DNA from 3 places in the Bradyrhizobium sp. BRP19 genome. Region 1 is predicted to be linked to each of the others. Evidence: riboswitches for the same ligand, from Rfam matches in the RefSeq annotation. Region 1 holds a riboswitch; each other region holds the start of a gene.

Region 1 (10,734 bases):
GGCGAGGCCTACGCGCAGGTCTGGCGCGATCCCGCGCACGGACGGCCGCCGAACGGCGAGAGCTTTGCGGATCAGGTCGCCCGCGTCCGCCTGGGCCTGGCCCAGATTGGCGCAGGCTCCGCAGCACTGGTCGTCCATTCCGGCACCATACGCGCTGCGCTCTGCATCGCGCTCGATCTCACACCGGAGGCCGCGCTGCGCTTCGTCGTCGATCCGCTGTCGCTGACCCGGATCGACCGGCTGGCGGGCGGTTGGCGCGTCGTGTCGGTCAACCAGCGCGTGGCTTGAGCCGCATCAAGAAGACCGATCCGGCACATTGGCCTGCGCGAACGTCGCCATACCGTTGTGAAGTGCGCAGGCCGAGCGCACCAGCGGCAGCGCGATCGCCGCCCCCGACCCCTCGCCGAGCCTGAGATCGAGGCTGATCAGCGGCTGCACATTCAGCGCGCGCAACACCAGCCGATGTCCCTGCTCCGCCGATTGATGCGAGGGCAACAGGAACGGCTGGCAGGACGGGTTGAGGCGCACCGCCGTCAGCGCCGCCACCGAGACGATAAAGCCGTCGATCAACACGGGGATGCGGCGTTGCGCGGCCGCGATGATCGCACCCGAGATCGCCGCAATCTCGAGGCCGCCGACCGCGCACAGGATTTTTTCGGGTGACGCCCCCGCAACGCCGTGATGCGCGATCGCCGCATCGATCACCCGCACCTTGTGCGCGCGGCCCGACGCATCGACGCCGGTGCCGCTGCCCGCGATCTCGTCGGCACTCACACCGAGCAGGCTCGCAGCAATCGCTGCTGAGGTCGTGGTGTTGCCGATCCCCATCTCGCCGAAGATCAAGAGATCAGGCCGGCCGGCCTCGGCGCGCGCCACCGCGCGCTGGCCGGCCTCGAAGGCGAAGGCCAATTCCGTGGGCGTGAGCGCGGCCTCGACACTGAAATCGCGGGTGCCGCTGCGCGGCTTGTCGGTGACGATTCCCGCGATCTGCGCCTCGGTCAGCGTGCCGGCGTCGACCACCTCGAGGCTCGAACCCAGCTCGCGCGCCAGCACCGAGATCGCGGCGCCACCGGCAGCAAAATTCGTCATCATCGCGATGGTGACGGCTTGCGGATAGGCCGACACGCCCTGCGCGACGATGCCGTGGTCGCCGGCGAAGATGATGATCGGCACCCGCGCGGCGCGCGGTTGCTCGGTGGCCTGCAGGCCCGCAAGCTCGATTGCGAGCTGCTCGAGCCGGCCGAGCGCGCCGGTCGGCTTCGTCAGTTGCGCCTGCCGCGCAATGGCCGCCTCGCGATGAACAGCGGAGACCTCGGGGCAGTTCTGGGTAACCCATTCGGGAAGCATGCTGCTCAACGCCTGCGTTTGATGATGTAGCTGTCCATGATCCAGCCGTGCCGCTCGCGTGCGTCCTGCCGCACGGCGGCAATGCGCGCGCCCAGTTCAGCCAGCGCGCCGGACATGATGATCTGATCGGGCATGCCGAGATAGGCACCCCACCAGATCTGCAGGCCTTCTGGATCCAGCGATTGGAACGCCGTGCCGCCATCGAGCATCACGACGACGGTATCGACGCCCTGCGGCCAGCCGCCTTCGCGCAAGCGCCGCCCCGTCGTGACCAGAAACGGCTCGCCGATGTCGTTGAGCGGCAGCGCATGCGCCGCGCACAGCGCCTGGATCGAGGTGATCCCAGGCACGACCTCGATTGTCGGCAATGGATCGAGCCGCCGCGCAATGCGCAGCGAAGAATCATAGAGCGAAGGATCGCCCCAGATCAGCAGCGCGACCTTGCCCTCATCTTCGAGATGCCCAGCTATCGTCTGCGACCAAATCGCGGCCACCGCATCGTGCCAATCGTCGACGCCCTTGCGGTAGTCCGCCTCGGTCGCATCGCGCACGGGAAGATCGAATTCGGCGATGCGCGTCGTTTTGTTGGTGAGCACACCGGCGCAGATCGTTCGCCTGAGATCGGCGAGATCGGATTTCGCAGTCCCCTTGCGCGGGATCAGGATGAGATCGGCGGCGTTGATGGCGTCAACGGCGGCGCGCGTAAGCTGCGCGGGATCGCCGCAACCGATGCCGATCAGGGAGAGCGTGAGCATCGCGAGCGCGATGGGCGGCCACACCGGCCGCCCATCGCTGATCTCTTACGCCGCGTTGTGCAGGCGCGGGGTGACGAGGCCGGGCGCGGTGACGCCGCGCAGCGACTTCGCCAGCGCCAGCACCGCGAGATCGGCGAGCGGTTCGATCACGATCACCAGCGCATAAGCGGCAGCGAACGTCCCGACGCTGGCGAGGTTGCTCATCGCAAAGCCGGAGCCATAGAGCGCCCAGAACGCCACCCATGCGATCACGCCGGCCTGGTAGGTCGTCGAAAGCGCCAGCGCCTGACCGTATTTCAAATCGACATAGGCGGTGTTGCGAGGGATGATCCGCGTGGCGATCGCCTGGATCGCGAACAGCGGCACTAGCAGCGTGGTGACGTTCATGCCGTATTGCGGCAGATCGACTGGCTCCAGCAGCATGCCCTGAAGCAGCAGGCCAAATGCAAGGCCGAAGGCGGCGGGCGCAGCACCAAAGAGCAGGAACAAGGTCGAGCCGAGGATGAAGTGCACCTCTGATACCCCAACCGGGAAGTGCGGCAGGATCTCGAAGAAGACGAAGACGAGAGCGGTGGTGGCCAGTGTCCGCGCCGCGAACGAGCCGGCGCCCTGCTCGCGCACGGTCTCGACCGCGAGCTTCAAGGCAACGCCGCCTGCGGCGATGCCGGTTGCGTAACTCAACACGAGCTTGGCGCCCGTCACGATCCCGGGTTCGATATGCATGGCTCAATTCCTTTCCGCCGTCACACCCGACGGCCTTGGCCTCAAAACGTGCACGGCCGGTCTCCTGGCTCGCGGTTCACTGGGTTCTCCGGCCTTCCCGGACCTTGCGGTCCAGTGGCGGTTCGGAGCCCCTCACCGCTTACAGTCGCGGGGGCGGCTGGGGTTTGGGGCGCCGCAACTGGGTCCGCCCATCCCCATTCCCGATTATGCTCCGGCGCTTTGCGCCGCGTCGAGCACCATGCCGCTCTTGTGTGCCCCTTTCGCATCGCGGGCGTCAAGGGGCGAACCGCTGCCGGAGCCGTCATGCCGGATATTCTCGCGCCAGCGCGCCGAACAGGATGACGGCCGCAGTGGAAGCGGCGCCGCCGCGCCCAAGCTGCTCGGCGAGCTCGGCAATCGTGGTGCGGACCAGCCGTTCGTCGGGACGCCCGAGAGATTCGGCGAACAGCGCCGGAGTGCTGGGAGCGAGGCCGTGCGCGATCAATTTTGCGGCAAGCGCCGGAAAGGTGCGCCGGCCCATATAGACCACGGTCGTGGCCTCGGGGTCGGCCAGTGCCGCCCAATTCAGATTGGGCGGCAGCTCGCCCGTGACGTCAGCGCCGGTGATGAACTGCACCCGGCGGGAGGTATACCGGCGGGTCAGGGGAATGCCGGCCTGGGCGGCGGCGACACAGGCGGAGGTGACGCCGGGAACGATCTCGTAGCCGATGCCGGCTTCGCGCAGCGTCTCGATCTCCTCCTCCAGCCGGCCGAAAATGCCGGCATCGCCGGACTTCAGCCGCACCACGCGTGCACCTGTGACGGCATAGTCGACCAGGAGACGGTTGACGTGGTGCTGCTTGGTCGAAGGACGCCCGGCCCGCTTTCCCACTGCCACGAGATTGGCACCGGGCCGGGCGAGATCGAGGACCGCGCCGGAGGCAAGATCATCATAGAGCACGACATCGGCCTCGCGCAGCCGCGCGGCGCCCTTCACGGTGAGGAGCTCGGGATCGCCGGGACCGGCGGAAACGAAAGAGACAAAGCCGCTCACCGGTCCTCCGCGATCAGATGGAAGAACGTGCCGGTGGCATGGCCACGGCGCGAGCCGGTTTCGGCAATCACCGCTCCGGTGGCATCGTGCACGACCGCAAGCGGCGTATCGGGCTGGGCGAGAATGGTCGAATAGTGGAACTCGTGGCCGCGCAGGCGCGCGCCAGGCTGATGCCCCGGCATCGGTGCGGCCAGTTCGGCAAGACGATAGCCGAGATGCATGCGGCGCTTGGCAAAGCTGGTCTCGAGGCCAAGCAGTCCCGACATCTCATGGCGGATACCGTCGGCGTCGGTGAGGCCTGCGCCCAGCACCATATAGCCTCCGCATTCACCATGCACGGGCCGCGTCTCGGCGAAAGCGCGCAAGCCGCTGCGAAAGCGCGCATTGGCCGCGATCTTTCCTGCATGAAGCTCGGGATAGCCGCCGGGCAGCCAGCACACGTCGGCGCTCGCGTCGGGCACTTCATCGGCCAGCGGCGAGAACGGCACGATCTCGGCGCCCGCCGCGCGCCAGGCTTCCAGCATATGCGGATAGACGAACGAGAACGCCGCATCGCGGGCGAGCGCGATGCGCTGGCCTGGCGGCGTCACGTTCAAGCCGTTCGCCGCAGCTTGCGGCGACCATTTGCCTGCCGCGTGGAGCACCGCATCGAGATCGACGTGCTCGGCGACAAAGCGCGCGGCCTCGTCGATCAGCTTGCCGATCTCCGCCTGCTCCTCGGCCTGCACGAGGCCGAGATGCCGCTTCGGCAGACTGATCTCGGCATGGCGCGGCAGTGCGCCGAACACTTCGATGCCGGCCTCGTTCAGCGCGCGTCGCACCAGATCCTCATGGCGCGGGCTGGCGACTCGATTGAGCACGACGCCAGCGAAGCGCACGCCGGCGCGGTAATCGCGAAGGCCAGCGGCGATTGCTGCCGCAGTCTGCGCCTGGCCGGAGGGATCGATCACCAGAACCACGGGCCAGCCCAGCATTTCCGCGATGTCGGCGGTCGCTCCCGTGCCGGAGACGCCGCGCGCAGCGACACCGTCGAACAGGCCCATCGATCCCTCGGCGAGCACGACATCGGCATCGGCAGCACGGCTGACGAGATGCGCGATGGTGCTATGATCCATCGTCCAGCTATCGACGTTGACGGAGGCGCGTCCCGTGGCTGCGGCGTGGAAGGCGGGATCGATATAGTCGGGGCCGCTCTTGAAGCACTGCACGTTCAAGCCGCGATTGCGCCAGGCGCGGGCGAGCGCCAGCGTCAGCGTGGTCTTGCCGACGCCGGAGGCCGGCGCGGAGATGACGAGGCTCGCCGGCATCACGACGCCTCCGGAAAGCGCGGCTCGGCACCGACCGGCCGGTAGCGGCGGTCGTAATCGGCGGCATAGAGGCGGCTCTCGTCAAAATCGGCAGCGCCAAGCGTCTTGCCGACCAGGATCAGCGCCGTGCGCTCCATCTCGCCACCCACGAACGCACCGAGCGTTGCAAGCGTCGCGCGCACGATGCGCTGCTCCGGCCAGCTCGCGCGCCAGACGATCGCGACCGGGCAATCCGCGCCGTAATGCGGCGTCAGCTCGGCGACGACCTGGTCGAGCAGATGGATCGACAGGTGGATCGCGAGCACCGCGCCGGTCGCAGCGAACGCGGCGAGCTTCTCGCCCTCGGGCATCGCGCTGGCACGGCCCGGCGTGCGCGTCAGCACGACCGTCTGAGCAAGACCGGGCAGCGTCAGCTCAGCCTCCAGCGCGGCCGCGGCAGCCGAGAACGAGGGAACGCCGGGTGTCACCGAGTAGGGAATCCCGAGCGCACGCAAACGGCGGAGCTGCTCGCCCATCGCCGACCAGATTGAGAGATCACCGGAATGCAGCCGCGCGACATCCAGGCCTGCCGCATGCGCGCCTGCGATCTCGGCGATGATCTCGTCGAGCGACATTGGCGCGGTGTTGACGATACGTGCGCCGGGCGGGCAATGCGCCAGCACGCCCTCCGGCACCAGCGAGCCGGCATAGAGACAAACCGGACTGGCCGCGATCAGATCGCGGCCGCGCAACGTCAACAGATCGGGTGCGCCCGGCCCGGCACCGATGAAATGCACCGTCATGGGCCGTCTCCTTCGGCAATCGCGGCGGTCGCGGTGCGATCCTGCGAGACAACCCGTGCTGCAATCAACCGCGCGCGCGGACCGGCGACCGCGAGCGCAGCAGCCTCGGCTACAGATCCGGTGCCAAATTTCTCCGCGATGAGCTTCGATTGCGTGGGCGTGTCGATGCCGGCCAGTGTCGCGACCGGAACGGCCCTGATCGGCACGCCGCATTCGCGTGCGAGCTGCTTCAGCGCCTCGGTATCGGCCTTGTCGCTGACGGTTGCCATCGCCGCAAGCCCTTCCGCACCGCCCGCAGCGAGCAACGCTTCGCGCAACGAAGCCAGCGTCACATCGCGCTTGAAGCCGAGTCCGGCGACCTTCATCGCACCACACTCCACTGCACCACGGGGCGTGCTGCCTCCCACGACCGATAGCGGCCGAGCGGGGCGGCATGCGAAATTTCGGCCCGCATCAGTTCGCCGCCGTGACGCCGATGCAGCTCGCCGAGCAGAGCTTCCGTCTCCAGCGTCACAGCATGCGCCACGAGCCGCGCACCCGGCGAGAACCGCGGCCAGATCGCATCAAATAACACTTCGTCGAGACCACCGCCAATGAAGACGGCATCCGGCGCTTCCAAGCCGGCAAGAGCTTCCGGTGCCCTGCCCGTGACGATTGTGATCCGATGTGCCAGACCGAAGGCGGCTGCATTCTTGCGAATGTTCGCGACGCGATCCTCGCGCGCCTCGACCGCAATCGCCGTCCCACCATCCAGCGCCCACTCCACGGAGATCGAGCCTGAACCAGCGCCGATATCCCACAGCCGCTCGCCGGCACGCGGCGCCAGCGCCGAGAGCGCAAGCGCGCGCACCGGCCGCTTGGTGATCTGGCCGTCGTGAACGAAGACGTCGTCCGGCAGGCCCGAGCTGCGAGCAATGCCATGTGCGCCCCTCGCCTCCACGGCTACTGCCACTGGGTTTCCAGTGAGATCATCAGAAAAATCCTTGGCGCGATACTCCTGGACACTTTCGCGCGGCCCGCCGAGCGCGGCGAGAATCCAGAATGTCGAGGAGCCCCAGCCGCGTTCCGTCAGCCATTTCGCAAGATCGCTGCCGGCCTTGCCATCGCGTACCAGGCAAATGATGCGCGCACCGCGCGTCAGATACGGAACGAGACGTTCGAACGGTGCGGCGTGAAGCCCGAGGCAGACGGTGGATTCGAGTCGCCACCCCAGCTGCGCGGCCGCAAGCGAGAAGGTCGAAGGTGCGGGATGCGCGATCCATTCGCCGCTATCGAGCTTCTCGGCGAGGCTTGCGCCGGCGCCATGCCAGAACGGATCGCCGGAGGCGAGCACCACCGTCGGCCGATCGCGGCAGCTCAGCACGACATCCGCATCGAACGGCACCGGCCATGGACGACCGCGGCTGCCAATTTCGGCAAGCGCAAGATGGCGCTCGCCGCCGAACACGGTTTCGGCCTTGGCAAGCGCCTTTCGGCTTGCCTCCGACAGCCCGGCAAGGCCATCTTCGCCGATACCGATGATAGTCAGCCAGGGATCAGACATGATTCGCGCCCTCATTCTGGGCGGAACGGCCGATGCGAGCCTGCTCGCCGCGGAGATCGCGCGCGCCGGCATCGATGCCGTCTATTCCTATGGCGGCCGCACCCGCGCGCCCGCCGATCAGCCGCTGCCGACGCGCATCGGCGGGTTTGGCGGCGTGAGCGGGCTGGCCGACTACATCCGCCGCGAAGGCATCACGCATGTCATCGACGCGACGCATCCGTTCGCTGCCGAAATGAGCCGTCATGCGGTCGAGGCCTGCGCGGACACCAATGCGCCGCTGATCGCGCTGGAGCGCGCGCCCTGGACCAGGGTGTCCGGCGACAACTGGATCGAGGTCGCCGACGTCAACGCCGCCGTTGCGGCCCTGCCCGAGGTGCCGACAAACGTGTTCCTCGCCATCGGCCGTCAGCACATCGCGCCGTTCGCGGCCAAGCCGCAACATGCCTACACGCTGCGTTTCGTCGATCCGCCCGAAGCGTCGCTGCCCTTCGCGGCCGATGTGATCGTATCGCGTGGCCCCTTCACCCTCGACGGCGAGTTGGAGATGCTGCACACGCGCGGCATCGCCTGGATCGTCGCCCGCAATTCCGGCGGCGACGGCGCGCGCTCCAAGATCGACGCGGCGCGCATGCTCGGCCTTCCCGTAATCATGATCTCGCGACCAGAGCTGCCCGAGCGCCAAAGGGTCGAGAGTGTCACTGACGTGATGCAATGGCTCGGTCATTCTGCGCGCCTCGGCGCATAGACCCAGCGGCCGATGCGGCGCGTCTGCGAATTGCCGACGATGACAAGCGTGCGCATGTCGGCCATCTCGGGCGTCGCCTGGTTCAGCGTCACGATCTCGATCTTTTCATCAGCCGCGCTGATCGCGCGCGCGAAGATCATGAGACGCTCGCCGCAGCCGGCCTCGCGAAGCAGCGCCAGCGCACGGCCGAATCCTTCCGGGCGGCTGGCCGAGCGCGGGTTGTACATCGCGATGGCAAAATCGGCTTCCGCCGCGAGGCGCAGGCGTTTCTCGATCACTGCCCACGGCTTGAGATTGTCGGAGAGGTTGATCGCACAGAAATCATGGCCGAGCGGCGCGCCGGCACGCGCGGCGGCCGCCAGCATCGCGGTGACGCCGGGCAGCACACGGATCGAAAGCTCACGAAATTCCGGCGCCTGCTCGAGTGCCTCGAACACGGCGGATGCCATCGCGAACACGCCGGGATCGCCGGAAGAGACGACGACGACCTGACCGCCTTCGGCGGCAAGCCGCAGGGCTTCGCTCGCGCGTTGCAGCTCTTCGCGATTGTCGGATGGATGCAGAGTGAGCCCAGGCCGCGGCGGCACGCGCGCGACATAGGGCGCATAGCCCAGAATGTCGGTCGCCGTCGCAAGCGCGGCGGAAACTTCCGGCGTCACCAGCGCGTCGCTGCCCGGCCCGAGGCCCGCGATGGTCAGTGTGCCTGTCATTCGGCGGCATCCAGATGCCGGCCCTTGCCGTGCACGAGCACGATCGCGAAATAGGGACAGTCGGCCGCATCGATCTCGGCGAGCCGCACCACGCGCTCGCCTGGCATGGTGCCACGCTCAACCAGCCAGGCATCGGCGAGCCGCCCGGCGGAGCTGAGCGCGCGGCGCACTTTTGCGAGATTGCGGCCGGTCTTCATGACGACCAGTGCATCGGAATCGCGCATGCGCCGTTCGAGCTCGGCCTCGGGCAGCGTGCCCATCAGCACCGTCGTCACGTCGTCGCCGAGCGCGATCGGCCGGCCGACGCCGTTCCAGCAACCGACCATGCCGGGAATGCCGGCGATCACCTCGATCTCGACGCGGCCTTGCAGGCGCGTGTGCAGATGCATGAACGATCCGTAAAAGTAAGGATCGCCCTCGCAGAGCACGACGACGTCGACGGCGCGCGAAAGCCGCGCCAGGCGCTCGGCCCATTCGTCGTAGAAGCCGGCGAGCAGCTGGACATATTCGGGGCTGTCGAAAGCGATCTCCGTCGTAACAGGATATTCCATGGGATATTCGGTAACGCCCGCAGCCAGCATGCCATCGACGATGCGGCGCGCCTGACCGGGCCTGCCCTTCTTGCGAAAATAGGCGACGTGACTAGCGCCCCGCACCGTACGATCGGCACGCACGCTCATCAGATCAGGATCACCGGGGCCGAGACCGCAGCAGATAATGCGTCCCATGGCTATTCGCTCCGGCTTGCCAGCGCATTCACGGCAGCAACCGTGATGGCGGAGCCGCCGAGGCGGCCTTCGACGGTGAGCGCCGGTGCCGGCGGATCGGCCATCAGCGCGGCCTTGGATTCGGCCGCGCCGACGAAGCCGACCGGACAGCCGATGATCGCAGCCGGCCGCGGGCAGTCGCGATCCTCCAGCATGTTGAGCAGATGAAACAGCGCGGTCGGTGCATTGCCGATCGCGATGATCGCGCCATCAAGATGCGGCCGCCACAGCTCCAGGGCCGCGGCGGAGCGCGTGTTGCGCATGGACTGCGCCAGCGCGGGCACGGCGGGATCGCCGAGCGTGCAGATCACGGCATTGGCCGCGGGCAACCTCGCGCGCGTAATGCCTTCGGAGACCATGCGCGCGTCGCACAGGATCGGCGCGCCCTTCTGCAAGGCTGCGCGCGCGGCTGTCGCCATATCAGGGGTGAAGCGGATATGCGCCTCGAGGCCAACCATGCCGGCGGCATGGATCATCCGCACCACCACCTGCTCCTCGTCCGACGTGAAGCGCGCGAGATCGGCCTCGGCCCGGATGGTGGCAAAGGATTGCCGGTAGATCACAGCGCCGTCGGTCTCGTAGGTGTGCGGCATCAGTTCCCTCCGACCAGGATGGAGGGATCGCTGACGATGTCGGCGCCGTTCAGCCCGCGCAGGACCGGCGCGTCGCGGGTCGAGCCGTCGCGGACGAGATCGAACCCGGCGCGCGTCGCAATCAGCGTGACTGCAGCCGCGCCGGAATGGGCGCAGCCCTTGCCGCAGCCGGAGACATGGAGCCGCGCGTCGGCGGGGATGCGCGGCGCCAGCGCCGCGGCCAGCGCGCGCGTATCGGCATGGGCTTCGCGGCAACGCGGCGCGCCGCTGCAGGCGATGACGCGCAGCGCCGGATCGAACGGCTCGGTGATGAGCCCCGCCGCGCTCGGCATCTCGCGCTTGCCCTCGCTCAGCACCATCCGCCAGGGGGTCATGCGCAGCGCATGGCCGCAAGCAGAGAATTGATGCAGCGTCGCGTGCAGCATCTGC
Region 2 (10,734 bases), on a different contig from region 1:
ATTCCCAGCCACGATACGTTCAGCACCGTTTTCCGCGCGCTGGACCCGAAGGGGCTGGAAGCCGTTTTGCGTAAGTTCAGCAAGGGCTTCGGCATCAAGGGCGTGGTCAGTATTGACGGGAAGGCCTTGCGAGGAGCCTTCACTCGTGGCCGGCGAGCCACGCCGCTTCATATGGTCAACGTCTGGGCGGCCGGCACGCGCATGGCGCTGGCTCAGGGAAAGGCTCCCAACCGCAACGAGGTTGCCGGCGTTCTCAAAGTCCTGGCTCTGCTCGATCTGGACGGCGCTGTTGTCACCGCCGATGCCTTGCATTGCCGACCCGACACCGAGCGGGCTATCCGCAAGTGCAAGGTCCACTACGTGTTGGCGATCAAGAGCAATCGCGGCCGGCTGTTCAAGGCGGCGAAGGCGCTCGTCGACACCGCCCGGAAGCCCGCGCGGGCGAGCCAGCGGAGGACAACCGCCCACGGCCGCACCGAGCGTCGGCAGGCCATCGTTACCTCGGCACCGCAATTGGCGAAGCAATACGGCTTCCCAGCCATCGCTGCCGTTGGCCGCATCGACAGTTGGCGGGCCAATACCGGCAAAGCCGCCAAGCACACGGTACGATACTTTCTGGCATCGCGTCCGCTCCCTGCCAAGAAACTGCTTGAGGTCGTGCGTGCCCATTGGGGTATCGAGAATAACTTGCACTGGGTTCTCGACGTTCTGTTCGACGAGGACGCATGCCGCAGTCGCAAGGGCCATGCCGCCGAAAACCTCGCAGCTATCCGCAAGCTGGCCATCAATACACTGCAGGCGACACCAGGCCCCGTGCGCACCAGCCACAAAATGCTCGAAGCCAGATGGAATAATGACTTCCTTCTCAGCGCTCTTGCCCATATGCGATAGCCCTACCATTCTGGGGAGGTCTTCGCTACAATGCCTCCTGATATGCTGCCCCGGCGACTACAGTTTTCCAAGACAGAATGAAACAGCATGACTCACCACGTGGATCTCGGACCCGGTGTGGCAAGCATACCAGCGCCAAGAAATCTTCCAAACCGTTCCGATCAGGGAGTGAGTTGGAACAAGTCCTACGAAGCCATCAACGCTTGTGGCCAAAAACCTCTTTTACGAGAATTACTCACGCAACTACGTCAGCCTGCTGTCTTTCCCACTATGGCAAGGATCGCGGCGGATACAACTGACCTAGGCGTCAAGTTCGACGAGGGCACGACAGCAACGTTTTCGCTCGATAGAGCTAACGCCGTTGTGCGAGCGATCGACACGTCTGACGATCAATCAAGGCACGAAAGCTCTCGCGCGATCCCAAGTTGCGTTGTCCAGTAGGTCCACGGCGGCAGCGTCGTGGTATCCAGTCGCGTTGCCTTGATCCGACAATCGCGAATCGCGGCGATGATGCGCCGAGAGCTGTTGGACACAAGAACATCAAGGAGCGCAGACAACATGCGATAATTGGAAAGCCGCTGTACTACGCATATGACTCTCGCAGACGAAAGCTCTCTCTGCCGGTGGCCGCGGACACGACGTTGGCAATGGAGGTTTCGCACTTAGCATGTGTTTTGACCAAGAAACTTACGAGAACCACTCAATACGAGACGAGGTGATGATTCCTTGCCTAGTCTGGACCTCGACGCGCGACACCTGGCAAGCTGTTTGCTCGTGCCGGAGCCCGGTTCAGGCAGCCATCGCCCGATGTTCGCCATGCCCTGACTTCTTCGCACTTGCAATCTCAGAGGCGTCCTCATGTCATTCCCTTCGCGGACGGTTGCACCCGAACCGTGTCGACCTTGAGAACGTCGGAGCTTCCTTTGGGAAGGGCGGGGCGGGTTCCAGATAGGGCGTGGAAGCGCAGAAGCCCGCCAGGAATATGTAGATCCAAGCATTGCCGACCAAGGAGCCTTCGTCCGAAGTGGCCGTCAACGTCAGCCGTCTGAGACAGGCGGAGATCTCGGAAGGGAAACCAAATGCACCCGGCGGGTCCCCGTCGGTGCATCCATTCCGCTCACCGTCAGATGTGTCGATGCCATGCTCCTCCTTGGAAGGCCAATGCCAAAACAGAGCCCCGAAAACGACATCATGACAGAAGAATCAGATATCAGATCTGCGAACGCAAACATTCGTGCAAGCACTGTCTGGACCATTGTGCTCGGCTTTGCCGCGGATCCGTTGATGCGTTGGAGCTGGCCTGACCCAAGGCAATACCTTAGGAGCATGCCTCAGTTCATTGACGCCTGTGGGGGCCGAGCATTTGCACATGGCACAGCCTACGTCGCGGGAGAGATTCGTGGCGCGGCCCTGTGGCTGCCTCCCAACGTGCAGCAAGACGAGGAGGCATTGGATGCAATCATGGCGCTATCCCTGCGCCCGGAGATTACCGAGGATATGGCACACTTGCGGCGGAGAATGGCCGAACATCGTCCCCACGAGCCACATTGGTATCTGCCGCTCATTGCCGTCGATCCGAACTGGATCGGAAAAGGGCTTGGCACGTTGCTGATGAAATACGCCCTTCAACGATGCGATGAGAACGGCATTGTTGCCTACCTCGAAAGCTCGAACCCTGAAAACATTCCCTTTTACCAACGTCACGGCTTCAAGGTCGTTGGTGAGATACAACACGGTTCTTCGCCGCCGCTCACGCCAATGTTGCGAACGGCTTCATTCCCACCCAGCAAGGCCGCGCCGCCGGATCGGCTCGTCACCCAGACTCAAGCATAGCTCATCCCGTTAGGATTGATTGCCAATAACCTGACATGACCGCGTTCGGTCAGGACGGCTTATGTTCGCGGCCAGACAACTGAGCACGTGAGGCGGCTCGCCCGGCCTGCGAAAAGCATACGAATCGCCTCTTCGGCAAAGTTGGCACGTCTGATGTGAGAGCTGGCGGGGTCAAATCCACTAAGCGTGGGACATTGCCACGGGCGGCTGCATCGATTGCGGTCGGGCTCCAGACAATTTTTGATCTAAGGGCCACAGAAAGCGATGAATGGCGAGACGCGTATGGCTACCGAAACCCGATCCGGCCCAACTCAATTCGCGGACCGCGAACCGATCGATGCCAACATTCAGGATGTCCAGGGTTGCTGTTCCCCTGTTGGAGAATTTGCGACGCCACTTCCAAAGGCTTGAGCACATCTTGGCCGATCGCAGGCGCTCGGTCGTCGAGCGCACCTTTGCGTGGCTCGGCAGATGTCGGCATCTCTGCAAAGACTTCGAAGGTTCCGCCGCTACCGAGCTCGCCTGGCCGCTCGTCGCCCATCTGAGGCTCCTAACTCGCCGATTGGCCAGGCCTTGAGACATCTATGCTTTTTGAGTGAGGCTCTCAGGACAGGCGCTCGGCGAATTTCGAACCTCGACCTCGGGGCTGCTCCAACTGGTTAACTTGACTGTGCCGTCTTGACGAGTCTGGGCAACGGCTTCTATATGTGGTGTCGTCGTGGTTTTCAATTCGCATATATGGTGGCACGGAGTTAAGGGGAACCCATTGTGCCGGCAGCGGCTATTCCGAGGCATTAGCGCGACAGCGCTGGGAAGACCCGCGAGCCAGGAAACCTACCGCGACAGAACCCATGTCCTCGGGCGGGGTGCCCGGTGGGTCGCTTGCAGCCGGGGACATTGGCCGGGTCTCCTCGCAAGTCGTCCGCACGGTCCCAGCCCCCAAATATCACGGGGTTGCCGATGTCGGCGTCTTACGATTTCGATCAGTATGGTCATCTCATTGAGCTGCCGAGTGTGCGGCAGCCCTCAGCGCAGGCAAAGCCTACCACACCTGAACTGTGTCTTGTGCAGCCCCCAGCATTGCCGGCTCCCCTGCCGAGGCCCCCCGCGCGATCGCCAACTCCGTCTGACCTTTCGCTCGATCGGTCGCGCGACGACCTGCTGACCTCGTTTGGTAGGCTGACGCTGACCGACCGCTATCTGCTCGCCGGCGAAGGCCTCCAGGACATGTTCGCCCGAGTGTCTTGCGCCTTCGCGGACAATGTTGCGCATGCCCAACGTCTATATGATGCGATGTCTCGGCTGTGGTTCATGCCGGCCACACCGGTGCTCTCCAACGGCGGCACGACGCGCGGCCTTCCGATCTCGTGCTTCCTTAACTCAGTGTCGGACTCGCTCGAAGGCATCGTCGGCACCTGGAACGAGAACGTCTGGCTTGCTTCCAATGGCGGCGGCATCGGCACCTACTGGGGTAATGTTCGCTCAATCGGCGAGAAGGCGAGGGGCGGCGTCACCTCGGGCATCATCCCGTTCATCCACGTCATGGACGGCCTCACGCTGGCGATCAGCCAGGGCTCGTTGCGGCGCGGCTCGGCGGCGGTCTATCTCGATATCCACCATCCCGAGATCGAGGAGTTCCTCGAGATCCGCAAGGCGTCTGGTGACTTCAACCGCAAGAGCCTCAACCTACATCACAGCATCAACGTCACCGACGAGTTCATGTGTGCCGTGGGCGCCGGCACCGCATTCGCTCTGCGCAGCCCGAAGACTAACGAGGTTGTCCGCGAGATCGATGCCCGCCAGCTGTGGCAACGCATCCTTGAGAACCGGCTGCAGACCGGCGAGCCTTATCTCTTGTTCATCGACACCGTGAACCGTGCGCTCCCCAAGCACCAGCGCGAGCTCGGCCTCAAGGTCTCGACCTCCAACCTGTGCAGCGAGATTACCGTGTCGACCGGCATCGATCATCGCGGCGAGGAGCGCACCGCGGTGTGCTGCCTGTCGTCGCTCAACCTCGAGACCTGGGACCAGTGGAATGAGGAGCCCGGCTTCATCGAGGACGTCATGCGCTTCCTAGACAACGTGCTCACGCACTTCATCACGGTGGCGCCGGACGGAATGAAGCGTGCCCGCTACGCCGCCCTGCGCGAGCGCTCCGTTGGCCTCGGCGTCATGGGCTTCCACTCGTTTCTCCAGGCCAAGGGCATTCCAATGGAGGGTACCCTGGCCAAGTCATTCAATCTGAACATGTTCCGAAAACTTCGTCGCGATGCCGATGCGGCATCCGTGGCGCTCGCTCGCGAGCGTGGCCCGTGCCCGGATGCCCTGGAACGCGGCGTGATGGCGCGCTTCAGCCCCAAGATCGCAATCGCGCCGACCGCCTCGATCAGCATCATCTGCGGCGGCACCAGCGCCTGCACTGAGCCGATCCCGGCCAACATCTACACCCACAAGACGCTATCCGGCGCCATCTCGGTGCGCAATCCGCACCTCGCTAAGGTGCTGGCCGCGAAAGGCGCCGACACCTCGGCGACCTGGGAGTCGATCATCGCGCACGACGGATCGGTCGCCCATCTCGACGTCCTGTCGGAGCACGAGAAAGCGATCTTTCGCACCGCCTTCGAGATCGACCAGCGCTGGATCGTCGAGCTTGCCGCCGACCGCGCCGCGTTGATTTGCCAGAGCCAGTCGATCAACCTCTATCTGCCGGCCGACGTCGATAAGTGGGACCTCCACATGCTGCACTGGACGGCGTGGAAGCGTGGGGTGAAGAGCCTCTACTACTGTCGATCAAAGTCGATCTCGCGCGCGGCGTTCGCCGGCAAGATTGCCGGGGATGCAACGCCGACGCAGCAGCCGGCGCGGCAGCGCACCGACTATGAGGAGTGCCTCGCATGTCAGTGATCGATCTGTCGCGCGCCGATCCGCGCACGTTGATCGGCAAGGGACGCGTCGGCCTCCTTGACTCGACCGGCAGCTACGACGTCGATCGCTATGCCTGGGCTTACGAGTTCTGGAAGCGCCAGCAGCAGACCCACTGGATGGGCGAGGAGGTGCCGCTCGGCGCCGACCTCAACGACTGGGCTTCGGACCGCGTCACCGACAGCGAGCGCGCGCTGCTCACCCAGATCTTCCGTTTCTTCACTCAGTCGGACATCGAGGTCGGCGACAATTATTTCAAGCGGTACATTCCGCTCTTCCAGCCACTCACCGTCCAGATGATGATGGCCGCTTTCACTAACAGGAGACGGTTCATATCGACGCCTATGCCCTGCTGCTCAAGACGCTCGGTATGCCTAAGACCGAGTTCGAGGCATTCCGCGGCTATGCGCAGATGCGCGCCAAGGCGGACTACATGCACGAGTTCGGCGTCGACAGCGTGGCGGATGTCGCCCGTACCCTGGCGATGTTCGGCGCCTTCACCGAAGGCATGGCCTTGTTCGCCAGCTTCGCCATGCTGCTGAACTTCCCACGCCACAACAAGATGAACGGCATGGGACAGATCGTAAGCTGGTCAGTGCGCGACGAGAGTCTCCACTGCGAGGGCATCATCAAGCTATTTCACGAATGGCACCGCGAAACCGGCGCGGTGACGCGCTCCGTCCGCGACGACATTGTCGACGTCGCCAAGACCATGGTGAAGCTGGAGGAGAACTTCGTCGAGCTCGCCTTCGGTCTTGGCAAGATCGAGGGCATGCTGCCTGAGCATATCCACGCCTACGTCCGCTACGTCGCCGACTGGCGACTGGCCCAACTCCGGATTGCCCCGGTCTTCGGCTTCTTCGAGGCGAAGGAGGGCGGGTTCACCCAGCTCAAGGCGCATCCGCTGCCGTGGCTCGTCGAGATTCTCAATGGCGTCGAGCACGCCAATTTCTTCGAGCAGCGCGCCACGGAGTACTCCAAGGCGGCGAGCCGCGGCAGCTGGGACGGCGAAGACGGGGTGTGGGCGACTTTCGGCCGTATCTAGCCCATTTTATTCATGCTAGCGGCATTGACAGCGGCAGGCGCCGGTAGTCGTCGCCGTCACCCGCCAGCATGACAAAGGCATAGAACCGGACCTCCTCATCGTGGCGTCTTGATTGCAGCGCGACAAAACCGGACACACAGATGGTTTGTTGGGTTAAGCCGGTACATGCGCTCCATTGCTGATGGCGGCTAGGGTTTACAGTATTTCCGCAGGTCGGTGAGGTGGGTCTCATGAAGTAAATCAGCGCAACACGGCTACGCCCTTGAGCAGACGAATGTTCTCGATGATCGCCACGGCCGCCCCCCTCGTAGGGCTAGAGGGGATTACTATCACGCAATCGGAAGTTGTAAAGAGGGCAACCCTGTCAAAGGGGGGCATCTTCATTGCAGCCCGGTCGGATCAGGCAAACCGATTTGTTCTTCATCCCCCTTCGCGCTTGATTTCGTCGCCGACCCACTGACGGTCTTCCTCGGCCGTGGCTTCGCGGAGGTGATCTACTACGAGCAGACGCTGGCAATGCGGCTCGGATGACAGCCGCGTTTCTGTCCTAGCACAAGAGTTCCGCTTCAGCGCTGCCGATCCACCTCTGGAGATTTTGCATCCGCTCTCCGAGGCGCTCCCAATTGATCCGCGCCAGCGGGGGTTCGGCAGGCTGATCGGGCGCAGAGATCGGCAGCGACGATGACGCAAGCCATCACGTCGTCGACGTTATGTCCCACCCTCGCACGAGCGCCGCTTCGACCGCTCGTCGGCCTTTCGTCCGAGGTGGCCAGTGCGGCCGACCGGAACGATTGTAATCGATGACCTGTGTCTCCCTAAGCGAGGGCCGGGTTAACTACGACGGTCGACAAAACTATTTTTTGCCTCATCATTCTCCGACGGCCGAAAAGCCGACGGTGATGCAGGTGGAGGCACGGGTCCGGGAAATCGGCGCAGCCAGCCACTAAGCGGCTGGCGTTCGACCACGGCAGCACGCTTGAGTTCGCCGCGATCTTCGCCGTGGCGCTGCGTCATAACCAGATCAGCCAGATTCCTTTGAACCACGCCTAACCAGCTCGAGCCGATGTACCGACAAGAAGCCGATAGCGCCATTGATGCGAGTCCCTGTTGCCAAGGTTTCTATGCCGCGATGCGGCTCAGATATTGGTGCGAACCCGCGCCATTTTGGCGAAGATCGATCAATAGGTCGTGGCGATCACGCCACCCCACCGGTAGTTCACACGGACCAAGCCGATATCGACGTCCTGACCGATACGGGCAGTCCCTGCAAAAGTGCCCACCGGAACACCCACGAGTCCGGGTGAAAAAAAGAAATCCACATCCCGACGACCCATGAACAGGTGGTCGTATTCAACGCCGATGGACCAGTTCGGAGCAAAGCCAAATTCAAGGCCCGCCCCTACCGTGCCGCCCCAACGAGTTTCGCTGCCGTTGTCGATAGTGAGCCCGGTCGCAAAATCGGAGACCCGGTATTTGTCACGGACGACTGCAGCCCCACCTCTTACATAAAGCAGCACGTTATTCCAGGCATAGCCGACTTGGCCCGTGAACAGGCCGAATGCATCAAGCGTGGAGTCATCCCGGACGCCTGCGAAAGCAAGGTTCGCGTTGGAGCCCTTGAAATCGGCCCAATTGCCCTGCGCCTCCAGACCGAACACCGAGTTCGCTATTTGCCAGCGGTAGCCGATTTGACCGCCGACCGTGCTTCCCGTCGCATGATGGCACCCCATGCCAACGGGCGGAGCGACGACCACGCCGCCGGCGTTGACCACGTCCCAGCACTGATGCGCAGAGCCGCCACCGCCATTGATGCCGACGTAGAAGCCGCTCCAATCATAGATCGGAATGACCACCGGAGGCGCTTTGACGTAGGAGCGCGCAGCCAGATCAGCGGCTGCGGCAGGCGCGGCCAGCGCGATGAGGGCTACCGTGCCCGCCAGCAATTTTTTCATTCTTCTGAACCCCAGTTTCGAATTCGACGCCCCCGACGGGGTATTGACGACGATTGGCACGTTTCCGCCACCTCCATCAACTGCAAGGGTTGGTAGTTGACGGGGTCGCAAGCGCCGCCTGAGCGGCCGGTCGATGGGCAAAGTGCATGTCGGGTCGGTCGCGGATGCTGTCCGCCGACTGTTGATTAAGTGGCATGACCCGAAAATGTCTAATCGCGGTTACCCCTCCTGCGCGCCCTTCGAGCACATCAGCATGACAAGAGTCAGCCTCGACAGCGAGTCAGTTTCCTGATTGCAGCTGCTCCGCGTGTCCTCGTTCCGGCCGTATCGACCGTTCGTCGGCCATTGGATGCAAGTGTTCCCGCTTACGGCGAAGCTTCGACGGACGAGCCGCATTCCTCCACTTCGTTCCGGGCGGACGATGCATCCGCAGTAAGACGGAGGCGTGTGTAGGGGCCAGCGATAAGGCTCGGCGGCGCCGCATCGAGTTAAGAGTCCAGAATTTCTTGCTGCGGCTGGCCTTCTCGATCACGGGCTGTACCCTCGTCGATACATAAAATTTGAGCCGCGAAACGGGCCGAGCGACATCCCGAGAACTGGCTATTCCAGGAGCTCTCACAGAACTCCCAGCCGAGTTCGGGATTGAACGACCGCGCTCGGAGCGGCCGACTACGGCACCTCCCTGAGACCCGAGATGTTGATCTGGAGACGCCATCAGAAGTATCCCAGCACCAAGCAGGCCTTGTTCAAGACCATGAAGTTCAGATCGCAAGCCGCCACGCCATCGGCCAGCACTTGGCTCTGCCAGAAATGGTCGTCGATGCTTTGGTTGCCCGGCTGCAACAAATTCTCGAAGTTGGGCGTCGCGACGGTCAAGACTCGGCGCAAGACAAGCTCAAAGGGGGAAAGGACATCAGCGTGTTCCTGCGCGATCCCATAAAACACGACGATATGCTCTCCTCTCAAGGCCAGGGCATTTCCACGGATGCGCAGACGGACGCCAGGCCTGACGGCCAGATCGAGATGGCCGTCATTGCTCCCGAGTGGCCCGCCATCGCGCGCGGCCAGGACATAGAGATGCTCACTGTCGACGCGTACGGGCGCATCAGGCGAGAGACTGACATTCGGATACCGTGACAGCAGCGTCTCGGCGTCGACGATGATGAGAACGGCAACGTGAGACTCGGAGCGCTGGCTCTTGGTTGAGGGTCTGTCTTTGGCCATTGCTGTTTCCCTTCCTCCCGACCGTGGGATGCTCGGCAACCGCGGAGCTTGCCAAGTGCTTGGGCCGACCGAACTGGATGGTGCTGACGGCGGATCGGTCCCATTCGAGAGCGACGCGAAAAAAGCGACAGCTGTCGAGAAGGCCGATCCGCCAGGGACGATGGGTGAGGTCGGCACGCCTCCGGACCATATTATGCCACCTCGGAGTCGAGGGGGGTGGGATCATGGCCGTTCCCCGCTGCGCGGTTCCTTCGACGCCTTGATGATCATCCGCATCAATTGTGGATGCTGATGAACGGATCCCACGAAAAGTATCCCAGCGCGCTGCAATTGCGATCGACGACCATGAAGTTGAAATGGTAGGTAACTCGTCCGATAGCCAAAGTTTCCGAGGACCAATAGTAATTGGCGATCGTCTGACATGTCGGCACGGACGGATTGCTAGGATTGGGATGCGCGAACGAGGCCTCCGCCTTCCGCGGGGTCGGCGTCGAGATCAGCTCGTTTCCTACGTTTCCGATGAAGCGGTAGAAGATCACTGACTTCTCGAATCCAAGGGAGAGGCTGGTCTCGCGCCAACGAATCAAATGCCCGACCTGGGCCTTCAGGTCGAGCTCGCCGCCCGCTTGCCCACTGATCACGTTGTCCTGATTTGTGATCATGTAGACATGGCGGAAATCAATGAGAGTGGGGCTGTCCGGTCTTTTGCTCGGATTCGAGTACTTCTGAAGAATGGATTCCGTATCAAAGGCAACAAGAACGTCTGTGACTCTGGACATGATGCCTCTCCATTGCAAAGAGGAATGTTCGGCTTTCGCCGAGCTCAACCCATCGCCGTAGACCATTGCGATGGCTGATAACGCCGTT
Region 3 (10,734 bases), on a different contig from region 1:
GACAGGCACGATGTTCGTGACCGGTATCGTCACAAACGGTCTTAATGAACCGAACGTTAAATGAAGGCATGGCCCCCTCTTCTTGTGGGTTTGCTTATCCACCATCCTGCCATTGGCGCCTCAAGAATATTTGATCTGCCTCAAGCAGCACCCCCAAGAGGTTTGGTTGTCCGCTGCTCCGTCGAGATAAAGTCGAGACTTTGGCAGCGCGGCCCGCGCGCTCCTGTTGTCCCGCAAGCCGCGCTATCTCTATCTGTCTAGCTTTGCAGATCGCACTCTGTTTGAACCGAGGGACAGCGTCTTCTGGTCTGCTCAAGCCCTCGACCAACAAATTGGGGTGCCGATGAATTGGGGAATGTCTCGAAGAGAGGATCGAGAGCAGCATGCGCCGTCACGCCCGAGATGCCGGCTATTGATCTCTATCGATCCCATACTCAACCGCTAGCAATATGGAGGCTCGAGACGCCGCGAACCTTACACGCGATATTTGGTGGTCTCACGAGGCATTGCCGCAAACACCAGGTCATTGCGCGAATGACCGGGCAGAGGCCTTTCTGAGGCGTGCCGGCGGCCAGGGCTATCGACGGCGAGACTACGCGCACGTGATCGTGGGCCAATGAGGCGAACCGCCCCACCTTCTGACGGTCCGCCCTGCCGCCCCGACAGCAAAGCCGATGGTCAGGCTTGTCGCAGCCAACGTTTGATAAGGCCAAGATTCCGGACTTCAGCGCCAAAGATTATCTGGGATCAGCGCCAGCAAGGCTGCCGACAATGCGAAGCGAGCGATCAATTGACTATCTGCTTGCTGGCTATCGCAGCATTGAGGACAGATGCTGTCGTGGCCCATCGCGAGGGATGCGCCTCAAATCAACCCGGCTACACGCTGGCGTGTTGCAGACCAACGCGGGACCCTGGCGGATCGCCCGAGTTGAGACATGTCGCCTGCCAACGCGGGCCTGTCGGGCTCGCAGCAGCCGCTCGAGCTTGGCCGTTTTGGACGCGCATCAGCTCGTTTTGACCTGTATCAATTCTGCGGCGACTGCCTACTGATAGACGTGAGCTTCCAGTCCAAGGTCACACACATGGCAGACAGAAAGACTTGGCGCCCCATCATCTTTTCATGTCCAGATACCGGCGACCGAGTTCAAGGACTGCTGCCGGGCGCACCCGTGCCGCGTGCCGATGACCTGCTCACAATAACCTGCGCCGCGTGCGATGGCGTCCACTTCATCGACCTGCGGACGGGCGCGATGATCGGCGCCGAGCGCAACTAGGCCCATCCGAATGGTGTCAAGAAAATTCCGGCGTCTTCCCGTTCTCGATTGGGGATGCCGCTCCGCTCGCAAGGGCGCGGCTGACGTCATCACAACCCAACGCCCCGCGCTGACGCCGTGGGACGGAGATTTTCACCAACGGAGGATGTTTCGACATGACAGACTACGGCGACATTTGTCGCGGCGCCGGCCAGATCGTGGCAGCGCAGTCCAGTTTAACTTCTGCAGGACAACGATGAATACCAACCGCCGCGGGCTTGAGCTGATCCAGATCGATTCGACCGAAGCCCGGGAGTTGTTTCGCAGCGCCAATCCTAATATTTCGGTTAGCGAGCGGATCATGTCCCGGCACGATAGGTTCAACGGCGCCACGGCCGATAAAATCCCGGCCGCGGCCGACCCCATCGAGAGCACGCGCCGCCTAGGTTATACCGAGTTGAGCCTGTTCGCGCGGCACGCCAAGCGATCTCGTCCGTAGTGTTCAGAAGGTTGCCTGAATTTGTCAGCCCGCAGCGATGAACTCCGTCCAGGATCTAGTGGCGACCTGACCTGGGAGCGGCTCGAAACTGCGCCGCCCTTTGATCGGGATCTGGAGATTGCCGTGATCGAGGGTAACACCATTCACCGGGTGGTCTTTCCTTGCCGCCGGATCTTCGACGGCTGGATTAAGGCAAAGACCGGAGAACGCGTCGCCGTGCAGCCGACGCACTGGCGCATCTGGCCCGGATAGCGGCGACCATCCTGCGCAATAGATTGGCGTGAGTTGAGGCCGGGACTGCCTCGGGGTGGCCTCTCGTGGTAAACAATGTAGAGTTGATCAATGAGAGGGCCTGCCAGAAACATGTCGGACCACATCAGGTACGGCTATTGGCCTGGCGCGGCAGACGCCGCGTTGGCTCTCGTGCTGCGACGGGCGTTAGTCCGCATCTTCAGGACCGCACGGGCACGATCATCTACCTTCCGGTCGTTTTTCCCGCTTTCGCCGCGGCCGCGGACTGGGGGAGCTTCGCTACCCTGCTCTGCATCAGCGACGGCCGGTTCCAGCCCATTGTCACGTCTAACACGCATGGCATGGGTGTGGGGCTATCGATCTGCTGGACGATCATCGAGCCACGAGGAATCCGGGCGGCGACAGGATCTTTCAGTTCACCGCGCGATTGCGGAGCTTAGTGAAGACACATGACTGGGCGGCGCATTCTCGTGATCGACGATGACGCCGCTATGCGGGACTCGCTCGCGTTTCTGCTTGATGTTAATGGTTTCTACGTAGCAACCTATGAGACGGCGACCGCGTTTCTCAATGACGTCGCAAGCGGTCCGGTTGACTGCATTGTGTCAGACATCTGTCTGCCGGCTATGAGCGGTCTCGAACTCGTCAGAAAAGTGAAAGCCGATCGCGCCGACTGCCCCGTCCTCTTAATAACTGGTCAAGGCGACGTATCGCTCGCAGTCGAAGCGATGAAAGCGGGTGCGGTCGACTTCATCGAGAAGCCGTTCGAGGAGGAGGTGCTATTGCGTGCGAAGTGCTTTGGAAGCGCGGCCAACAAAGCCAGCCGACGCAGCGAAACTGCAGGCGGAAGCCCGCCTCGCGGATCTCTCGTCGCGCGAACGCGACGTCCTGCAGGGACTATTAGCCGGCAAGATTAACAAAGTGATAGCCCATGATCTCGGCATCAGTCCGCGGACAGTCGAGCTTTACCGTGCGAACCTGATGGCCAAGACTAATGTCCGCAGCATGTCCGAGTTGATGCGGATCGCCATTACCGCGGGACTCTAGCAGCAGCGCAAAATAGCGTGAATGGCTTATTCATGCATCAAGCTGACGAACGGCGGGTTTCGCGCGCACCGAGCCGATCATGTTTTCGGTGACGCCTGCCGATGCAACACACCCAGGCCGGCCGTTGCGCCAGGTCAATATGTCACGCGAGCCGAGACCTATGATCCGGGCTAGACCCCAACTCGGTCCACATGCGTACTTATCGCATGATCATCAAGCACGTCACCACGCCAGCGTACATCGATCAGGATGCCGTCAACATCGGCCCCGTCACCTCCGCGGCCGACCGATGCTGACGAGGATCAAAGTCAAGGCGCCGAACAAGACTTCCTGCGGCGAGCCGAAAGTGGCGATGGACGATAACGTTTCGGCTGGCTGGAGCTCTTCAGGGGTACGGCAGTGCGCGGCCGACGAAGCCAGCATGCAGCTTCCTAATCCGATTTGAGCATGTTTGAGCAACCAAGTGACCGCGCCGCCCCATACAAGACGCCCCGCTCATGGACTTACGTGTAAATACTTAGGGGCTTCTACCTAGGGAAAACATCCAAATTTCCCAATTCGTCAGGAGCAGCCAATCTGCGTCGAATCGACGTTGGTAAGATAGGTCCGCCATGCACGCCCAGGCCGCCAGTTCTAGCGAGATGAGACGCCATCCGACCAGCGTCTTGCGTGGGCGACCTCATCGTCGTGGACCATTTGGCATAATTCCGAGACCGAAGCGTCTCACTCCCAATAGCGAGATCTACCGCGAGGACGAGGCAGCCCAATACCTCTATCAGGTGGTTTCGTGCGCTGTGCGGTCGTGCTGCGTAACGACGGACTGCCCAGGAGCTTTGTGCAACACTTCAGCTAAGTTGATTTACGCCAGCTCAAATTGAAGCGCGCTACTTTTTGCGTCGAATGGCGCGGACAAATCGCAGCCCCGCGAAGGACACCGAATTCGGCTTGGGCAGTCTTGCAAATGGCAGAAATCGCTTCCAGCCTAGATTGTGCCTCCAGGAACACCGCAATGATAATCGATCTTCTGCTTCGAGAGCATCGCAACATTGATCTTCTTCTGGTCGCTCTTCAACGCGAATTGGAGATTTTTGAGAAGGGGATCCGCCCCGATTATGAGGTCATTCGCGCGATTATCAGCTATTTCGAGGTTTACCCCGAGGTGTACCATCATCCACAGGAAGACTTGATTTTTTTCAAGCTCAAGTCTCGCGATCCGGAGGCAGCTGCAATCGTGGGCGATCTCGCGCTTGAACACCAGGAAGTCGTCGACCGTTTGCACCACTTCGCGCGAGCTATTGACGCTATTCTCGCCGATCGTGACCTCTTTCGGCAAGACGTCGGCAATATCATACGCGACTTTATAGTACGCGAGCGGCACCACATGATGTGGGAAGAACGAGATTTCTTTCCCGCCGCTCTGAAGGCTCTCTCGGCTAAGGATTGGACCGAAATCGCTTCCGCCCTCACGAATGATGGAGATCCGCTGTTCAGCGAGACAGCAGCAGCGACTTCCGATGCGCTAAGAGCGCATATTCTGCAATTGGAGCAAGAAGCTGAGGCCGAACGGAGCTCGGTCGCGTTGTCGTCCGCCAAGGCCGGCAATCCGTGACACAGCGCCGAGACGGACGGGCCGTATTGATCGCGGCCGTTTGACAGCAGGAAGTGGACCTCATGCTCATTCTGTCGAAAGAAAATGGGGGTGCTCGCGGGCACGTAGGCTGCCGCACCCCCAAAATGGCTTCTGCGCAATGTGATCGCTTCCTCGACCACCGGCGCAAACAGCATGGCCGAGCCTAGCTGAGCTCTGGTTCCGGCACCACAATGTAAACCTCGCAGGTCTGTCAGTTGCGCAGTGATATCGCGCGAAACGGACGCCTCTCATGTCCGCCGACCGATGAGGACGGACGATTGCCGCCGCGCGGGTGCGGCGAAGCACTCCTTGAGCCCCGCCCCATACGCTCTGAGACATCCGGCCGCAGCCGGTCCTACTCACTGCACGCGAAATGCGAGGCACTGCCAGTCCCGGGTACGTTCAGCACCAACAGCAAGGCGCTGGACGTGGATCGCCACGACCAGTTCTGGCGCAATTGGATTTCAACAAGCTATGGGGATCCGCATCGTAAATAATGCTCGTTCCTGACGCGTGTCCGCTTCATCGCGATCCTACATACGTGTATGCGGCGTGCAGCATGCCCTCCCATTGGCCTTGGAGCGGCCATAGGCATCGGCGACGCTCCGGTAATTAGGTCCAGAAACCTCTGTTTGAGATCTATGAGCGGACCATGCGGAGGGTGTCACGAGCTTGATGATGCCGCGGTGCCGATAGGGTGCTCCTCAGCGCCCAAGCCGAAACCCGACTATCGGGTGGAACCGGTCGACCAAGGACTGCCTTAAGCAAGGTTCAAATTTAGCAACCGCTTATGCATTGGATAAGCTTGCGAGATCCATGGAGCCGGGCTTACGTCGCCCTAATCGAACATAAGGCTCCAGGCAGGAAAGCGCACCGAGTTTGCTGTTGGTGTCCTGCGGCGACCGCCCGGCATGCCCCCTCGCTGCTATCGTAATCGTGCCGACGTGCTCATGAGCGACAAACCTTGGTGTAGATTCTAACTCTCAGGCTATACGGTCGCATACCACGGCATAATTGAGCTACGCTGAGCTTGTGCTTCAACTCGGCTCAGATTTTCGGCGAATGTCCTCGCCGTGATCGAACTGGCGGCTTCGCCGATGGAAGTCCGCGCGAATGCGTCAGCGTCGCTCCTCCCAGACTTTCGCCCGGCCCGCTAAGCGGGGCGGGGCATTTTTTATGTTCCTAAGGCTCCCGCGCAAATGACCACAAGCGGATCAGCTTTGTCGAAAAGAGACCGAAGCCCGGATCAACGGCCTCGCGGATCGAATGCAGCGCGCAGTTCGCGGGCGGCAGCGACCATGTTCGCTAGTGCTGGCCGAACCTCCTCCCATTTGCGCGTCTTCAGGCCGCAGTCTGGATTGATCCAGAGCTGCGAATCCTGCAGCCGCGTCCGAGCCAACACCATCAGCTCCTTCATTTCGCCTGTCTCGGGAACGCGTGGAGAGTGGATGTCGTACACGCCCGGCCCGATCTGATTTGGATATTCGTAGTTCCTGAACGCGTCGAGTAGTTCCATTTTCGAGCGCGATGTCTCGATCGAGATGACATCCGCGTCCATTGCAGCGATCGCACCAATGATGTCGTTGAACTCCGAGTAGCACATATGCGTATGAATTTGCGTTTGATCGGCGACGCCCGATGAACAGATGCGGAAGCAATCGACGGCCCAGTCGAGATAAGCCGCCCACTCCGATCGACGCAACGGCAATCCTTCGCGGACTGCAGCTTCGTCGATCTGGATCATGGTCGCACCAGCATTCTCGAGATCGCGGACTTCGTCTCGGATCGCGAGCGCAATCTGGCGGCAGACCTCGCTTCTGGGAATATCATCACGAACAAAGGACCAGTTCAAGATCGTCACCGGTCCGGTCAACATCGCTTTCATCGGCTTCCTTGTTAGTGATTGCGCGTAGCGCCACCAGTCCACGGTGATAGGCTTCGGCCGTGCTACATCGCCAAACAGGATCGGTGGCCTGACGCAGCGCGAGCCGTAGGACTGCACCCATCCGCTCTTGGTAAATACGAAGCCGGCGAGTTGCTCGCCGAAGTACTGCACCATGTCATTGCGCTCAAACTCGCCGTGCACGAGGACGTCAAGACCGATGTCCTCCTGCCAACGTACGGCGCGCGCAGTCTCCTCCTTGAGGAACTTGTCGTATTGCTCGTCGCTTATCGCACCTCGCGCATGCGCCGCACGGGCATTCCGGATCTCTGTGGTCTGCGGAAATGATCCGATCGTCGTGGTAGGAAAAGCCGGTAGTCCGAATCGATTGCTTTGGATCTCGGCCCGACGGGCAAATGGGCTCGCGCGCCGACACATGGTCTGGTCGATCGCTCTCATCCGGACAGCGACATTGGCATCACGGATTTTCGGCGAAGTCCGGCGAACAGTCGCGGCACCTTCCGACTCGGCAAGAGCTAACGCAACATTCTGGTCGCCTGCGAGTGCACGCGCTAGGATCGCAAGCTCCCGCATCTTCTGGACCGAGAAAGCAAGCCAGCTCTTGACGTCGGAAGCGAGCCCGGTCTCGAGTTCAACATCGACCGGCACATGAAGCAGCGAGCAGGATGGGGCGATCTGTACACGATCCTTGCCGAGCTTCGCAATCGCGGGTTCGAGCCGCTGGCGCAGCGACGACAAATTCGACCGCCATACATTCCGACCGTCGACGACACCGAGCGACATGACGAGATCACTTCGGCCGCCAGCGATGATCTGGTGCAACAACTGTGGCGCTCGAACCAGATCGAGGTGCAGCCCGGCAACTGGCAGGCTCAAGGCGGTGTCCAGATTGTCGCCGAGGTCGCCGAAATAGCTGGCAACCATGATCTTGATCGCCGGCCCCTCCTTGGCGAGCCGGTCATAGGCATGTCGCAAAGATTTTCGCGTCCCCTCATCCAGATCAAGAACTAGGCTGGGCTCGTCGAACTGAACCCAATTTGCCCCACGTTTGGCCAATTCCTGCATAACCTCGATATAGGGCGGTATCAGTTCATCCAGTAGTGAGAGTGGCTGGAACGTGGGATCGGGACTCTTGCCGAGCTTTAGGAATGTGACCGGCCCGATCAGGACGGGGCGGGTCTGAAAGCCAAGGGCCTTGGCTTCCTCATACTCCTCGATCGGCTTGCGAGAGCATAGCCTGAAAGTCTGTCCCCTGTGAAACTCGGGGACCATATAGTGATAGTTGGTGTCGAACCACTTGGTCATCTCCTGCGCGGGTGCGCCAAATCCGCGCGGTCCGTGACCGCAACTCGCATCCTGGTCGTCGCATTGTGAACCGCGGGCCATGGCGAAGTACGTCTTGAGCGAAACGGATTCGGCTTTCGAGGCGTAGATCTCCGGGATGGCGCCAACCATGACACTTGTGTCGAGCACCTGGTCATACAGCGAGAAATCGTTCGATGGAATGACCGTGACGCCGATAGATTTCTGACGGGCCCAGTTCGCGGCACGCAGGCCAGCTGCGTCCTCGAGCAACTGCTGTTCGCTGCTTTTTCCGGCCCAGTAGCTTTCTAGAGCGAATTTGAGCTCGCGCCTTGGACCGATGCGTGGCGTTCCGAGCGTGGCAACAGGAAGGGAGAGAAGAGACATAGCGTTAACCCCATGTTGGGGGCAAAGGCCATGGCGGACGCAGGCAGCGGAAGTCGCGCGGTGCGACGGCTGCTTGGCGCACCACCGGGACACCCCGCCCGTGGACGAATATAGTGTCGGGGCAGGTCTCCTGGCTCGCAGGTCATCGCTGCTGTCCGGCCTTCCCGAAGCCGCGCAGGCTTCAGTGACATCGTTGGACAGCGGCTCGCCGCTCACAGTTGCGGGGGCAGCGCCGGCATATTCACCGGCTTCCCTCTTAGCTCCGGATCAAATGGAAACCGGAGAACCTCGACGACTTGGATTATCGGCAAGAGAAGTCTTCCGTCAACCTCTCAGATTATGTCTCAAGCTGATGCTGCGACATCTGCTACGCGAATGACCGTGCATCTCTACCATTGAGCTGATGTAGAAGTGCCCTCCAATCAGCGATATCGCAATGAGCATCGCAGGGCGCATGGCAGATCGGTGGAAGGGACAAATGCGGCTTGTGCGGTCGGGATTGCTGCCTCGAGCAGAACGCATTTGTCGCCAGTCCCGGCTTCCCAGCGGTTCGAGCACGTGCGCCATCCAGCCACCTTCTCGACCAACAGATCCGTGTTGAATAGGCCCAAGACACCTGGCTAAGCCAGCAACATACCCGGGCAGCACCTTTGATTTGCGGTGCCAGCCACACCCCAAATGCTCGGCGAAGATCGGCTTGGCGCCGTTCGCCATCGAGTACAAAGCGCGCTGCCTGAGGCTGTTCTCGACCTCCGGAGCGCCGCACGTCTCGAAAGGAGCGCCAAACGCGCCATGGCCCCTTGGCCGAAAGTGCCCGAAGGCATGGCAGAGATCGAAAGCCCACATTCCGGCAACGATAACCGAACCACACGGTTCAATGACGGCAAACGTGCTGCCACTTCTCATCAGGAACTTGGCACCGAGGCGTTCCGCTGTGTCGTCGAACATCCGGTGCGTGACGGGATGCATAAGCCGCGCTGGAGAGGTTGAACGGAAACATCGAGACATGCGCCAGTCGGAAAGTCGACAAAGAGGACGCAAAACCGGTGCGAATTGCCGTCTATTATCTGGCACGAAGAATGCACGTCCTCTGCATGCCCAGTCCTCCTGCTGGGCATGTCCAGCACAGCAAATTGAGGCTGTCGGTGGCAGTGAAGTTAGCGGCGCGTGACATAGAGGGGAGCGCCTGCTCGCACGGGAAAACCAGTGGTCGCCCCGTCGCGTCGCCGCTAACTTCTTGCGCTCGCGCATAACAGGTTGAAGGTTGCCCGCTCTAGAATTGCGTGTGGATGAGACCGGATAGGCCGACGGTTATGAAGAAAACGTCAGGAAGACGCGCGCTATGGCTTTGGCTCAGTCGATCCCTGATCTGCCTGGCCGGGCTGGCTGCGACGAGCAACACTGTTCGCGCTAACGACAGCCCCCTTGTCGAAAGAGTCAAGTCAACGTGGCGAGCGCAAGACGGTGAGACAATAGAACAAGTTATCTCCAACGTCTCGAAGGTGGCACAGTTCGTCCCTCGGATGTGGGGCGTCGCTGAACTTGACCAAAATGAATATGTTTTTGTTTCTTGGACCAGGCACCGGGATGATAAATCAGACGAAGAGTACGTTATCACCTGGAAGGCCGCGCTCGACGGGACGATTGAACTTGCGTCGTCCTATGCGAAGCCAATGGAATTGGGCTGGCGCGCCTTCGCGCTCTCGTTGATCGCCAGTGAAGTCAAGGATGGCGAAAGGGACGCAAATGTTGGCTTTCTGCATGACCCGGCCAACTTCAACTTTGTGACGACCATGCAAGGTCGGCTCGGTGATCTTCTGCGGCAGGGCAGCTGCACTATCGTAGATCCTGTTGGAGTGGACTACTTGCCGAAGCAGAATGACAAGCCGACCGAGAAAGGTGATCTGTGGCGCGTTTTGCTTGTGGTGAACTGTAATATCCCAGGGCCCCGCTATTTTACATACAACGGGGTCATCACTTTCGAGAAGAGTGAAGGACAAGATTGGGAGCCGCAATCCTCCTTTGCCAAGCGTATCGCGGCTTTTCCTCCTGGCTCCTGGTTCGCTCGCATGGAGCCAAAGGAACGGGAGGATTAGAAGGGAGCGAAAGGCCTCGGTAAATGATCGCGCAGAGCAAGATCGCGCCGTAGCTCCTGCAGGGCCGAACGCCTCAGAGCAACGGCAAGACTATCAGCTCTAAACTTACCGGTGTTTACACCTTGAACAGTCGCGAGCTTTCCCGCGGCCTTCAGCCGGCCATCGAGAAAATGGGGCAGCACGATTACCTCCGACTCTTTCTGCGAGGAGTCGAGCTCAGCGGCGCGTGCGCCTTGCGAGAAGCGGCTTGACCTCGGCGCACCCCACGCAGTGGAAGGACACCATTTGCGAGAGAACCAGCTCTCTACGCCATTCTTCACGGGACTGGGCCATCCGGCGTGCGAACCGCGCATCACGCGACTGAC

The links. Region 1 has a riboswitch for cobalamin ahead of I6F36_RS26400 (energy-coupling factor ABC transporter permease). Riboswitches for the same ligand answer to the same signal wherever they lie in the genome.
Region 2: another riboswitch for cobalamin. It lies ahead of I6F36_RS31840 (ribonucleoside-diphosphate reductase subunit alpha); the one in region 1 lies ahead of I6F36_RS26400 (energy-coupling factor ABC transporter permease).
Region 3: another riboswitch for cobalamin. It lies ahead of metE (5-methyltetrahydropteroyltriglutamate--homocysteine S-methyltransferase); the one in region 1 lies ahead of I6F36_RS26400 (energy-coupling factor ABC transporter permease).

Annotation. Positions count from the first base shown of each region.
Region 1 covers NZ_JADYVZ010000010.1:110,216-120,949, reverse strand. The annotation lists gene I6F36_RS26415 (histidine phosphatase family protein) at 1-288, shown strand, start outside; gene cobT (nicotinate-nucleotide--dimethylbenzimidazole phosphoribosyltransferase) at 295-1,347, opposite strand; gene cobF (precorrin-6A synthase (deacetylating)) at 1,353-2,102, opposite strand; gene I6F36_RS26400 (energy-coupling factor ABC transporter permease) at 2,148-2,825, opposite strand; cobalamin riboswitch at 2,862-3,081, opposite strand; gene cobA (uroporphyrinogen-III C-methyltransferase) at 3,127-3,858, opposite strand; gene I6F36_RS26390 (cobyrinate a,c-diamide synthase) at 3,855-5,165, opposite strand; gene cobM (precorrin-4 C(11)-methyltransferase) at 5,165-5,947, opposite strand; gene I6F36_RS26380 (cobalamin biosynthesis protein) at 5,944-6,312, opposite strand; gene cbiE (precorrin-6y C5,15-methyltransferase (decarboxylating) subunit CbiE) at 6,309-7,490, opposite strand; gene I6F36_RS26370 (cobalt-precorrin-6A reductase) at 7,489-8,235, shown strand; gene cobJ (precorrin-3B C(17)-methyltransferase) at 8,211-8,945, opposite strand; gene I6F36_RS26360 (precorrin-2 C(20)-methyltransferase) at 8,942-9,673, opposite strand; gene I6F36_RS26355 (precorrin-8X methylmutase) at 9,676-10,305, opposite strand; gene cobG (precorrin-3B synthase) at 10,305-10,734, opposite strand, start outside.
Region 2 covers NZ_JADYVZ010000016.1:108,072-118,805, forward strand. The annotation lists gene I6F36_RS31825 (ISAs1 family transposase) at 1-891, shown strand, start outside; gene I6F36_RS31830 (N-acetyltransferase) at 2,083-2,724, shown strand; partial or broken gene I6F36_RS31835 (IS5/IS1182 family transposase) at 3,155-3,301, shown strand; cobalamin riboswitch at 3,427-3,581, shown strand; gene I6F36_RS31840 (ribonucleoside-diphosphate reductase subunit alpha) at 3,685-5,628, shown strand; partial or broken gene I6F36_RS39755 (ribonucleotide-diphosphate reductase subunit beta) at 5,766-5,900, shown strand; gene I6F36_RS31845 (ribonucleotide-diphosphate reductase subunit beta) at 6,017-6,691, shown strand; gene I6F36_RS31850 (outer membrane protein) at 7,870-8,643, opposite strand; gene I6F36_RS31855 (AidA/PixA family protein) at 9,358-9,867, opposite strand; gene I6F36_RS31860 (inclusion body family protein) at 10,143-10,646, opposite strand.
Region 3 covers NZ_JADYVZ010000017.1:39,818-50,551, forward strand. The annotation lists gene I6F36_RS32080 (hypothetical protein) at 1-70, opposite strand, end outside; gene I6F36_RS32085 (hypothetical protein) at 936-1,274, shown strand; gene I6F36_RS32090 (hypothetical protein) at 1,510-1,752, shown strand; gene I6F36_RS39760 (hypothetical protein) at 1,876-2,004, shown strand; partial or broken gene I6F36_RS32095 (response regulator) at 2,454-3,051, shown strand; gene I6F36_RS32100 (hemerythrin domain-containing protein) at 4,061-4,660, shown strand; gene metE (5-methyltetrahydropteroyltriglutamate--homocysteine S-methyltransferase) at 5,928-8,273, opposite strand; cobalamin riboswitch at 8,376-8,579, opposite strand; gene I6F36_RS32110 (nodulate formation efficiency C protein) at 9,587-10,369, shown strand.